DNA from 2 places in the uncultured Faecalibacterium sp. genome. Region 1 is predicted to be linked to the other one. Evidence: a T-box and tRNA genes for the amino acid it is inferred to sense, from the RefSeq annotation. Region 1 holds a T-box; the other holds one or more tRNA genes.

Region 1 (6,445 bases):
CCTCCAGCTTGCCGCTGCCCAGCACGATACCGGTCTCCGGGGTCTGGCGCTTCTGGGTCACCTGTGCCACGGCTTCCATGTGGTTTGCTTCGCACAGGGCGGAAAGCTCTGCAAGGCTGCGCTCGCAGTCCCACAGGCCCTGATCCAGCGCCAGCAGAATGACCTTCGTCGGGGGTGTTTCTACCAAAATATCGTAAAGTTCGCTCAAAGTAAGTCCTTTCTGTTATATCGTTCTCTTGTCAGCAGATAGCTTCTGCACTCCACCGGTGTGCCGTCAAATTTATGATCAATGGCATCGTGGTGGTAGAGAAAGCCTGCTTTTTCCATCACCCGGCCGCTGGCAGGGTTCTCTTTTGCGTGGCAGCAGGTGAGCCAGCCGCCGTCTGTATTCTCAAACCAGTAGTTTACTGCTGCTTTTAAAGCTTCGGTTGCAAAACCATGGTTCCACCAGTGCTTCCCGATGCAGTAGCCTGCTTCCCAGATGCCGTCTGTGCAGTCCTGTTGCGGCCAGAGCGCTTTCTGTGCCGGGTCACCGAGCAGAGCATTGAAGATGCTGATGCTGCCAAACACCTGCCCGGAAGCCTTTTCCACAATGGCCCACTGGTAGTAGTCCGGGTTCGGGTAAAGGGTGGCCCATGCCGCCAGCAGACCTACGGTCTCCAGCGCGTTTTTGTGCGGCTCCCACCGCAGAAAGCGGGTCACTTCCGGGTCGGATGCCCAGTTCGTATACATCTGCTCGGCATCCTCGGGCAGAAGCTGGCGCAGGAAAAGCCGGTCGGTCTCAAGCGTTTGCGTTCCGGCATGGCGCATGGCACACACCTCCCCACTTTATAAAGTATGCATAGGATAGCACAAATTTTGCGTTCCTGCAAGCGCCGCCGTGAAAAAACGCTTGACCGGACGGCATTTGTGCATTAAACTGAAAGCCAAGCGTTTTTGTAGGAAAAAGGAGAACTCCCTCATGAAGGATGTGCGTGAAATTTTAAAAAAGCGCCCGCTGCTGTTCGATGGCGGCATGGGTACATATTATAAGGCAAAGCCCGGGCAGGAATGTGAGCAGGCAAACCTGCTGGACCCGGACGGCATTTTGACCGTGCACCGCGCGTATCTGGAAGCGGGTGCCGATGCTATCAAGACCAACACCTTCGGCCTGCCGCGCATGGCAGCAGCGCAGAACCCCATGTGGGAGGCCATGGCGGACGAAGGCTGGAAACTGGCTGCACAGGCCGCTGCAAAGACCAGCGCTGCCGTGTTTGCCGATCTTGGCCCGGCCCCGGACACCGAGGCACTCCCGGCGGCACAGATCTATACGGCCCTTGCCGAGCGGTTTGCCGCATTGGGTGCAAAGAACTTTTTGTTTGAGACGCTGAGCAGCGATGCCGGTGTGGCCGAAGCCGCGCGGCAGATCAAAGAAGCAGTGCCGGATGCCTTTGTGCTGGTGTCCTTTGCAGTGCTGCCGGACGGCTACACCCGCGAGGGCCGTCACTGCGCAGAGCTTGTGCGCAGCATGACTGCCTGCGGTGCAGTGGATGCTGTGGGCCTGAACTGCGTTTCTGCTCCCGGTGCCATGCGTGCGCTGGTGCAGCAGCTTGGCGAGACAAAGCTGCCGCTTGCAGTGATGCCCAACGCGGGCTACCCGGTGGTCACACGCACCCGGGTGCAGTATCAGGGCAAGCCGGAATATTTTGCACGGGAGCTGGCTCGCCTTGCTGCCGAGGGTGTGCGCATTCTGGGCGGCTGCTGCGGCACTACGCCTGCCCACATTGCGGCCCTGCGTGCGGCACTGGATGCCTTGCCGGAAACACTGCCTGCAGCCCCGGCAGCAGCAGTCTCCACTGCCGCAAAGCCGGAGGTGGAAAAAGACGATGCCTTCCTGCGCAAGCTGAACGCGGGCAAAAAGGTGATCGCCATTGAGCTGGACAGCCCCAAGGATGCCGACCTGACCGGCTATCTGGACGGTGCACGCCGCCTGCAGGCTGCTGGTGCAGACCTTTTGACCATTGCGGACTGTCCCATTGCCCGGGCACGGATGGATTCTTCGCTGGTGGCCTGCCGGGTGCACCGGGAGCTAGGGCTGAACGTGCTGCCCCACATGACCTGCCGCGACCGCAATCTGAACGCCACAAAGGCCCTGCTGCTGGGCCTGTACGCCGAGGGCGTGCGGGAGGTGCTGGCCATCACCGGCGACCCCATCCCCACCGCGGAGCGGGACGAGGTGAAAAACGTGTACCAGTTCAACTCCCGCAAGCTGGCGCAGTACATCGTCTCGCTGGCAGGGGAGGGCCGGGAGATGCCCTCGCCCCTCACCGTGTTCGGTGCGCTGAACCTGAACGCCCGCAACTTTGATGTGGAGTTGCGCCGCGCACAGGAAAAGCTGCAAAATGGCATGAGCGGCTTCCTTACCCAGCCGGTGCTCTCCGCACAGGCGGTGGTGAACCTGAAAAAGACCCGCGAAACGCTGGGCGAAAAGGCGAAAATTCTGGCCGGCATCATGCCGGTGGTGAGCCAGCGCAACGCCATCTTTATGGAGAACGAGGTCAACGGCATCCATGTGGATGCTGAGATCATCGAGCGTTTTGCCGGGCTGGACCGTGTGCAGGGCGAAGAGCTGGGGCTGGAAGTCTCGGTGAAGGCCGCGCAGGCTGCAGCGCCCTATGCAGACGGCTTTTACCTGATGACCCCCTTCAACCGCATCGCCCTGATGGAGCGGCTCATTGCAAGGCTGAAGGATGAAGGGATCGCGGATTGAAAATGGCCGATGCGTTTGCTCTGGCCATTGATAGCGGAAAAAATATTTTTTATATTTGCGTTTGTCGTGGCCTGTGGGCCACTCCAAACGCGCTTTCACGAATAAGGCCTAAACCGTAAGATGCAGCGGGATAAATTCTTTTGAAGAAAAAGTAATTGACAAATCGCACAAAAAACGCTATATTCTTTTTATAAATGCGTTGAAGAAGAGTGTGCATCGCTTTTGCCATCCAGAGAGCCGGGGGCTGCTGAAAACCCGGTATGGCCCGGCGGTGTGCTGTCACTTTGGAGCAGGAGCGGTGAGCTGAAGAGCAAGCCGCTCTCGGAGCTGTCCCACGTTACCGGGGCATCAAGGGGCGCAGGATGCTCTGCGCAATTTGGGTGGTACCGCGGTTATTACAGCCGTCCCATGGAACGTTCCGTGGGACGGCTTTTTTCGTCCCACTTCATCATTTTTTACTGGGAGGACCCTATGAAAGAACTTGCAAAACAGTATGATCCCAGCCAGGTGGAAGACCGCATCTACCAGTTCTGGCTGGACGGCGGCTACTTCCACACGAAGGCAGACCCCGACAAGAAACCCTACACCATCGTCATGCCGCCCCCGAACGTCACCGGTCAGCTGCACATGGGCCATGCGGTGGATAACACCATGCAGGACATCCTCATCCGCACCAAGCGGATGCAGGGCTATGCCGCCCTGTGGGTGCCCGGTACCGACCATGCATCCATCGCTACCGAAGCCAAGGTGGTGGAGGCCATGCGTGCCGAGGGCCTGACCAAGGAGATGGTGGGCCGCGATGGTTTTCTGGACCGTGCATGGGCATGGAAGACCAAGTACGGCAACCGCATCGTCAGCCAGCTGAAGAAGCTGGGCAGCAGCTGCGACTGGGATCGTGAGCGCTTTACTATGGACGAGGGCTGCTCCGAGGCTGTCAAGGAAGTGTTCGTGCGCCTGTACGACAAGGGCCTGATCTACCGCGGCAACCGCATGGTCAACTGGTGCCCCCACTGCAACACCTCCATTTCGGATGCCGAGGTGGAGTACGAGGAGAAGGATGGCAGCTTCTGGCACCTGCTGTACCCGGTCAAGGAGACCGGCGAGATGCTGGAGCTGGCTACTACCCGTCCCGAGACCATGCTGGGCGATACCGCTGTTGCCATCAACGGCGATGACCCCCGCTATGCCCATCTGCACGGCTGCCATGTGGTGCTGCCCCTGCTGAACAAGGAGATCCCCATTGTGTGCGACGAGCACGCCGACATGACCAAGGGCACCGGTGTGGTCAAGATCACCCCCGCCCACGACCCCAACGACTTTGAAGTGGGCCTGCGCCACGACCTGCCCATCGTGCGCGTGTTCACCTACGACGGCCACATGACCGGTGCTGCCGACAAGGCTGCTGCCGATGCCCTGTTCGCCGCCGGCAAGAACGCCATCAATGAGCCGGAGGTGCTGGACTGCGGCAAGTACGCCGGCATGACCACCCTCGAGGCCCGCAAGGCCATTCTGGCCGATCTGGAAGCAGGCGGCTTCCTGAAGGAGATCGAGCCCCTCAAGCACGAGGTTGGCACCTGCTACCGCTGCCACTCCACCATCGAGCCCATGGTGTCCAAGCAGTGGTTCGTCAAGATGGAGCCGCTGGCAAAGCCTGCCATCGAGAGCGTGGAAAAGGGCGAGATCAAGTTCGTGCCCGAGCGCTTCACCAAGAACTATATGAACTGGATGAAGAACACCCGCGACTGGTGCATCAGCCGTCAGCTGTGGTGGGGCCATCAGATCCCGGCATGGTACTGCGACGACTGCGGCGAGACCGTGGTGGCAAAGTCCGCTCCCTGCGCCTGCCCCAAGTGCGGCAGCGCAAAGCTGACCCAGGACCCCGATACGCTGGATACCTGGTTCTCCTCCGCTCTGTGGCCCTTCAGCACGCTGGGCTGGCCCAATGAAGAGAGCGAAGACCTCAAGTATTTCTACCCCACCAACACCCTTGTTACCGGCTACGATATCATCGGCTTCTGGGTCAGCCGCATGATCTTCTCCGGTCTGGCCTACACCGGCAAGGCACCCTTCAGCACTGTCTGCATCCACGGTATCGTGCGCGACAGTCAGGGCCGCAAGATGTCCAAGAGTCTGGGCAACGGCATCGACCCGCTGGAAGTCATTGCCCAGTACGGTGCAGATGCCCTGCGCTTTATGCTGGTGGATGGCTCCACCCCGGGCAACGACATGCGCTATATCGAAAAGAAGGTGGAGGCTGCCCGCAACTTTGCCAATAAGCTGTGGAACGCTACCCGCTTTGTGCTGATGAACCTGCCCGAGGACTTTACCCCGGGCCTGCCCAGTGAGGACAAGCTGGACATGAGCGACAAGTGGGTGCTCACCAAGCTGAATCAGGTGGCCGGTGCCATGACCGACAACCTCGACCACTACGAGATGGGTCTGGCCGCTGCCAAGATCAACAGCTTTATCTGGGATGTCTACTGTGACTGGTTCATCGAGATCGCAAAGCCCCGCCTGAACTCCGGCGATGCCGAGCAGGCCGACACCGCCCGCCGTGTGCTGGTGTATGTGCTGGACAAGGCCCTCAAGCTGCTGCATCCCTTCATGCCCTTCATCACCGAAGAGCTGTATCAGGCTCTGCCCGGCTCTGCCGAGACCATCATGACCCAGAGCTGGCCCACCTTTGACGAAGCTCACAACTGGGCCGACGAAGAGGAAGCTTTTGAAAAGGTCATGGACTACATCAAGGCCGTGCGTACCATGCGCACCGAGATGAATGTCCACCCCGCCAAAAAGACCAGCATGATCATCGAGACCGCCGACGCAGCACCCTTCCAGAAGGCACAGGTCTATCTGGCAAAGTTCGCCTTTGCCACCGACGTGACCTTTACCGAGAAGTACGAGGGCAGCACCGACGGCATGGTGCAGGTGTCCACCCACGCCGCCCGCGGCTTCATCCCCATGATGGAGCTGATCGACCGCGACAAGGAACTGGCCCGCCTGAACAAGGAAAAGGCCAAGGCCGAAAAGGAAATGGCCATGTTCGCGAACCAGTTGAACAACCCCAAGTTCGTGGAGCGCGCCCCGGCGGCACTGGTGGAGGATATCCGCAATAAGTACGCCAAGAGCCAGGATAAGCTGGCCAACATCGAGCAGAGCATCAAGGCTCTGGGCTGATTTGAGCGGGGAATATAACAGCAGCACACAGCGCACTTCGCCGTGGGTGACCGCAGGGCGGGTGATCTTTACCCTTGCTCTCATCGGCTGCATCGCGTTCATCTTTTCCAATTCCATGAAGATCGCCTCGGTGTCTACTGTGTCCAGCAGCCGGGTGCTCACTCTGCTGCAGGCGGCTCTGCGCCGTCTGGGCCATCCGGCCCTTGCCCAGCGCCTGACCGACCACATCGTGCGCAAGCTGGCACACTTCTGCGAGTATATGCTGGAGGGCTTTCTGCTCATGCTGTGTATGCGGGTGTATACCCGGCAGTATATCTGGCACATCAGCGTGCCCATGCTGGGCGGCGTGCTCACTGCGCTGACCGATGAGACCATCCAGATCTTTTCGCCCGGACGCAGCAGTCAGGTCACCGATGTGTGGCTGGATTCAGCCGGTGTTCTGGCGGGCATCCTTACGGCGCTGGTGCTCATGGCGCTGTGCAGATTGTTGTTCAACCATCGTAATAAGGAGTAACCAAT
Region 2 (6,445 bases), on a different contig from region 1:
TGGTGGAAAGCAGCAGCTCGGCGGCCTTTTCAATGCGGTACTGCTTGACATACTGGATGGGTGTGATCCCCAGCAGCTGCCGGAAGCTGCGCAGGCAGGCGCTCTCACTCAGGGCCACGCAGTCGGAAATGCGCTCCACGTTCAGTTCCTCAGCATAATGCTCTTCCACAAAACGCAGCATCTGTTTCATGCGCTGGGCCGCGATCTGCTCCTGCTGAGAGACCTTTGTTTTTCCACCCTCGCACTGCATTCCCAGCAGATGCACCGCCGCCGAAAGATGGTACCGCGCCTGATTCTCATAGTCAAAGACCTCTTGGGCCACTGCGTCCCAGACTTCCCGCAAATGGCAGAGCACGGCCTTCTGCCCGTCGTCTGCCTCGTCCAGCAGAAAGAACGCCGGTGCTCCCGGCTGAAGCAGCGGGTGTACGAGCTTTTGCCAGAAGATGGTATCCATGCCGCCGATCAGGCGCGGATGGAATACCCCGGAATGCAGCAGGGCATCCCCGGTCTCAGCCTGCTCCACCGCATGGAACACTCCGGAATTGACAAACACGCCCTGCCCGGTCTGCAAAACCAGCCGGGCTTTGCTCACGTCCACCGCCAGCGGGCCTTTTACGGCAAGGATGTATTCAAACTCTTCATGCCAATGCCATGCTACCGAGTAGCTTTTGAGGTCCTCTTCATAGCAGGCAATAGGAAACAGTGCGCTGCCGTGCTGCACCAGTTCCCTGCCCTCGTCATCCGCCACAACATCCGGCAGGCAGTTGAGCCCGCCCGCTGCTGCACAGCTGGTCTGAAATGCCACGATCAGCCATCTCCTTTCCGTCAAGGTGCACATCCGCATCCGCGCCGGTTTTGTTGTATCAATCGGGCGTTTTTATCCTAATATTCCGCTCCGATGTGTGATATTATTACATCAGCAAAGTACAAGATGCATTGCAAGTATAACACGCTTCCCGGAGGAACTCAAGATTTATGGTACAGCTTCTGCTTCCGATCATTTACATCTCGTTCATCAGTCTGGGCCTGCCGGATTCCCTGCTGGGGTCGGCGTGGCCCTCCATGTATCCGGCGCTCGGTGTGCCGGTGTCCTATGCGGGGCTGATCTCCATGATCATCTCCTTTGGCACCATTGTTTCCAGCCTGAACAGCGACCGGCTCACCCGTGCGCTGGGCACCGGAAAAGTGACCGCCCTCAGTGTGGCCATGACAGCTGCCGCGCTGTTCGGCTTTTCGGTCTCCACACAGTTCTGGATGCTCTGCCTGTGGGCCGTGCCCTATGGGCTGGGTGCAGGCAGCGTGGACGCGGCCCTGAACAACTATGTTGCCTTACATTATAAAAGCCGCCACATGAGCTGGCTGCACTGCATGTGGGGCATCGGCACCATGATCAGCCCCATGGTCATGGGCCGGGTGCTGGCAGGCGGCGGGCCGTGGACATCCGGCTACCGGTACATTGCCCTGTTCCAGATCCTGCTGAGCGCAGTGCTCTTTTTCAGTTTGCCGCTATGGCAGAGCCGTACTGCAGGCACCGACACCGAAACTGCTTCGACGCAGGCGTTGAGCCTTGGACAGGTATTCCGTCTGCCGGGTGCCAGAGAGGTGATGCTGTGCTTCTTCTGCTACTGTGCATTGGAGACCACGGCCGGTCTATGGGCCAGCAGCTACCTCACACTGACGAAAGGCGTTGCCGTCGGCACTGCCGCCAGCTTTGCCAGCCTGTTCTACATCGGCATCACTGCCGGGCGCGCCGCCTGCGGCTTTTTGACCCTGAAATTCAACGATACGCAGATGATCCGCATGGGTCAGTGCATTCTGGCCGCAGGGGTGCTGGCTCTGCTGTTGCCCGGGCCGCAGATCCTTGCCCTGAACGGTCTTGTTCTGGTAGGGCTGGGCTGTGCGCCCATCTATCCCAGTATCATCCACTCCACGCCGGAACACTTCGGCGCGGACAGATCGCAGGCGGTCATCGGCATCCAGATGGCAAGCGCCTATTTGGGCAATCTGGCCATGCCGCCGCTGTTCGGCCTGCTGGCAAACAACATCACTCCGGCACTGTTCCCTTTTTACCTGCTGGCACTGCTGGTGCTCATGGTATTCATGCACGAACAGCTGGTGCGCAAAACAAGCCGCTGCTAATTCTGCCATTCTCCTATTTCATATACAGCAAAAGGCTCCCTGTCCGGTCTCGGGCGGGGAGCCTGCTGTTTTAAAGGAGTTATTTACAGGATGCACCGGCTGATGGCGTTGGCGACCGCAAACAGTTCCTGCTGGCCGATAAAGCCGAACTTTGCCTCGTGTGCGTCCGCAAAGCAGACGGTCAGCTGCGATGCCTGCACCGGGTCGCCAAAGCCTGCCGTCTGGATCCCGAAGTGCAGCACCTTGCGGTACGGCAGCACAAAGATCTGCTGCCGGGTTCCGGTAACGCCCTGCATATCCACCATGATGATGCGGTGGGTGGTAAAGATCACCTGATCGCGCACCGTCTTGTAGGCACCCACGATGCTCTCACCGTCCAGCAGCAGCGCGCGGGCATTTTTGCAGATGTCCTTTTCCTGAAGGCGGATGAGGTTTTCCATTGGCTTATCACGGAATTCCATGGTTTTTGTCCCCTTTCCTGCGTGGTTTTCTGCCCTTATTGTAGCATTCCTGCAGGCGGTTTACAAGATGTGCTCTCGCCTTTTGGGCCGGGCTGTGCTATACTGTATGCCAAAGAGATTCTTATAAAAACGAGGTAACTCCCATGGAGATCATCATTCATCAGGCCATTCTGCACGTGCTGGACACCACCATGGATGCGCCTGTACTCAGCGGCAGCGGCATGGAAATGACCGCCGAAAAGACCGCCTATTTCCAGTACCACATCGAAAAGCTGCTTGCCAGCGACGATATCCGCCAGTGCCGCCCGCTGCCGGATTCCGCCTTTAAAAACGAGCTGGAGCACAACCACGATTTTGTGGACCTTTCCTGCCGCATCGCGGGCGTTCTGTTCGACTACATGCACGCGCACACCACCATTCCGGGGGCAGACCTTGCCGTGGTGGATTTTACCCGCGATGGTGAGCCGTGGCTGGGCATCCTGAAGTTGAACTACAAAAACGGCTACACCCACTACACCGAGAATGTGGAGGGTGCCCCGGTGAACTCCATCATCCAGCAGCGGGCCTGCCTGCCCAGCCAGAGCGGCAAGGTGGAGGAAGGTGCCCTTGTCAATCTGACCGACTACTCCATGAAGCTGCTGGAAAAAAAGTTCGACATCGACGGCCACAAGGATTTTTACCTTTCCACGGTAGTGTTCCAGTACACCACCGCCCAGCCGGAAAAGAAAAAGCTGCAGGCCATTCAGGAAGCCGCCGTGCAGGCCGTGCAGGAAAACTACGCAGATCAGCCCCACGTAGAGGCTCAGGTCGCGATGCTGATCGCCAATCAGGCCGCAGACAACGACAATCAGGTATCCATCCAGCAGGTGCGTCAGCAGTTGGAAGAGGAATATCCCCTTGCCGCCGTGCCCTTTGATGATTATGTGGAAAAGAGTGATGTGCTGGAAGCGCCTGAGCAGCCCGTGACCGTGACCCCTGCGCGCATCCGCCGCATGGAGAGCCGCAGCATCCACACCGCCAACGGCATTGAGGTGAAGATTCCCACCGAACTGCTCAACTCGGACAACGAGGTGGAATTTCTGCACAGCGACGACGGCAGCATTTCGCTGCTCATTAAAAATGTGATCCTGTAAGAAACGATTTAAAATTGTCTCCGCGCACGGATCGCACTCCGACAATATCAGCGGAATCATTATTTTCATATTTGCAAAAGCCGAAAAATCTGCGGATTTTCCGGCTTTTCTTTTTTCACAGGAAGGAGCCGTAACGAGAAACAACAAAAAAGCCATCGTTTTTGCATTTCTGCATCAACGATGGCTTCGTATTGGAGCGGCCGACGAGGCTCGAACTCGCTACCTCCACCTTGGCAAGGTGGCGCTCTACCAGATGAGCTACGGCCGCATATTGGAAACCCTGCTGGATTTCCTTAGCTGGTGCCTCCGATCGGAATCGAACCAATGACACGGGGATTTTCAGTCCCCTGCTCTACCGACTGAGCTACAGAGGCATAAGCGGTGCAATTATCCCTGCACCCTCCCGAGCGATTCTCGCGAATTTCGGGGCCCCCGCGAAAGCTTGCGAAGCAAGATTTTGTGGGGAAGAGGAGAAAGTCTGGCGTTCATCACGGCAGTCTTGCTTGCAAGACCGCCCGATGAACTGCAGGACTTTCGACGAAGCGACCCGGATCGGGCTCGAACCGACGACCCCCAGCGTGACAGGCTGGTGCTCTAACCAACTGAGCTACCGGGCCAAATGGTGGAAGTTAACGGGCTCGAACCGCTGACCCTCTGCTTGTAAGGCAGATGCTCTCCCAGCTGAGCTAAACTTCCACAAAATGGAGCGGCCGACGAGGCTCGAACTCGCTACCTCCACCTTGGCAAGGTGGCGCTCTACCAGATGAGCTACGGCCGCACATTCCATGTGTTTGTGCCGGACTGTTTACCGGCGACGCTGATTATTATACCGTACCGCCCGGAAATTGTCAACCACAAATTTGCATTTTCTGCAAAAAAGTTGGAAACCCGCCTGTCTGTATTCAAAAGACTTCACTTTTGCGCGCTTTACCTGTGTCATCATTCAAGTTTGCCATGACATACACGAAGAAAATTGATTTGCTTTCCCTTTTGTAAACTATTATAATGGAAAGTGTCATTTTGTCGCCTGTAAGAGCTGCGTCTGTTATGCCGCTGAGGGCATACAGGCGCGTTTTCGTGCGCAGAAATAGGAAAAGCCAGCATAAAGGAGCAAACACAATGTATAAGATCACTGAAAAAGTCGCGCTGAATCCCACCGTGACGAAGATGGTCATTGAAGCCCCGCTGATCGCCAAAAAGGCAAAGCCGGGCCAGTTTATCATTGTGCGCCCGTTTGAGGACAGCGAGCGCATCCCCCTGACCGTGGCCGGTTACGACCGCGAAAAGGGCACTGTGGATATCATTTTCCAGATCGTGGGCGGTACCACGATGGAGCTGAACAGCCTGCAGGTGGGCCAGAGTGTCCACGACTTTGTAGGCCCGCTGGGCCGCGCCACCGAGGTGGAAGGCCTGAAGAAGGTATGTGTCGTGGGCGGCGGCGTAGGCTGCGCCATCGCTCTGCCCATTGCCCGTGAACTGCACGAGCAGGGCTGTGTGGTGCACAGCGTGGTGGGCTTCCGCAATAAGGACCTGCTGATCCTTGAGGACGAGTTCAAAGCCTGCAGCGATGAGCTGCGCATTATGACCGACGACGGCAGCTATGGCACCAAGGGTGTTGTTACCGCTGCACTGGACGAGCTGGTGGCCGCCGGCAACCAGTACGATCTGGTCATCACCATTGGCCCGCTGATCATGATGAAGTTCGTGGTCAAGACCTGCCAGAAGCATGGCCTGAAGAGCATCGTTTCCATGAACCCCATCATGATCGACGGCACCGGCATGTGCGGCGGCTGCCGCCTGACCGTTGGCGGCGAGACCAAGTTCGCCTGCGTGGACGGCCCCGACTTTGACGGCGATCTGGTGGATTTTGATGAGGCAATGGCCCGCGGCACCATGTACCGCCCGTTTGAGGCACACGCCCGTGAAGCGGCATGCAATCTGCTCAATCAGGAGGTAAAATAAGATGGCTTTCAATATGGACCCGAAGAAGTGCCCCATGCCCACGCAGGACCCCAATGTGCGCAACAAGAACTTTAAGGAAGTTGCACTTGGCTACACCGAAGAAATGGCCGTGAACGAAGCAAAGCGCTGCGTGCACTGCAAGAACAAACCCTGCCAGACCGGCTGCCCTGTGGGCATCGATATCCCCGAGTTCATCGGCCATGTGGCCGAGGGCGACTTTGAAGCCGCTTATCAGGTGATCAACCGTTCCTCTTCCCTGCCCGCTGTCTGCGGCCGTGTATGCCCGCAGGAGAGCCAGTGCGAGGGCAAGTGCACCCGCGGCATCAAGAACGAGCCGGTGGGCATCGGCCGCCTGGAGCGCTTTGTTGCCGACTGGCACCGCGAGAATGTGCACACCGCCCCCATCGTGCCCGAATGGAACGGCCACAAGGTGGCCATCATCGGCGCAGGCCCTGCCGGCCTGACCGCCGCAGGCGATCTGGCAAAGCTTGGCTACAAGGTCACCGTTTACGAGGCCCTGCATGTGGCCGGCGGCGTGCTGATGTACGGCATCCCTGAGTTCCGTCTGCCCAAGGCCATCGTGCAGCAGGAGATCGACGGCCTGAAGAAGATGGGCGTTGATTTTGAGTGCAATATGGTCATTGGCAAGGTGCTCACCATCGACGAGCTGATGGACGAGTACGGCTACGAGGCCGTGTTCGTAGGCTCCGGTGCCGGTCTGCCCCGCTTCATGGGCATCCCCGGCGAGAG

The links. The T-box of region 1 lies ahead of QZL71_RS06330 (valine--tRNA ligase). A T-box ahead of a tRNA ligase gene usually reads a tRNA of that ligase, here a tRNA-Val.
Region 2: it has a tRNA-Val gene. The T-box ahead of QZL71_RS06330 (valine--tRNA ligase) is inferred to sense a tRNA for this amino acid. The anticodon was not compared.

The regions. Positions count from the first base shown of each region.
Region 1 covers NZ_FMFG01000013.1:3,146-9,590, reverse strand. Annotated here, with positions in the region: gene hflX (GTPase HflX) at 1-208, opposite strand, end outside; gene QZL71_RS06340 (GNAT family N-acetyltransferase) at 205-810, opposite strand; gene QZL71_RS06335 (bifunctional homocysteine S-methyltransferase/methylenetetrahydrofolate reductase) at 962-2,749, shown strand; T-box leader at 2,940-3,161, shown strand; gene QZL71_RS06330 (valine--tRNA ligase) at 3,221-5,926, shown strand; gene QZL71_RS06325 (VanZ family protein) at 5,928-6,440, shown strand; gene QZL71_RS06320 (folylpolyglutamate synthase) at 6,444-6,445, shown strand, end outside.
Region 2 covers NZ_FMFG01000010.1:815-7,259, reverse strand. Annotated here, with positions in the region: gene QZL71_RS05365 (AraC family transcriptional regulator) at 1-805, opposite strand, end outside; gene QZL71_RS05360 (MFS transporter) at 976-2,139, shown strand; gene QZL71_RS05355 (PH domain-containing protein) at 2,223-2,600, opposite strand; gene QZL71_RS05350 (nucleoid-associated protein) at 2,744-3,733, shown strand; tRNA gene QZL71_RS05345 (tRNA-Gly) at 3,926-4,001, opposite strand; tRNA gene QZL71_RS05340 (tRNA-Phe) at 4,032-4,107, opposite strand; tRNA gene QZL71_RS05335 (tRNA-Asp) at 4,277-4,350, opposite strand; tRNA gene QZL71_RS05330 (tRNA-Val) at 4,354-4,429, opposite strand; tRNA gene QZL71_RS05325 (tRNA-Gly) at 4,436-4,511, opposite strand; gene QZL71_RS05320 (sulfide/dihydroorotate dehydrogenase-like FAD/NAD-binding protein) at 4,853-5,695, shown strand; gene gltA (NADPH-dependent glutamate synthase) at 5,697-6,445, shown strand, end outside.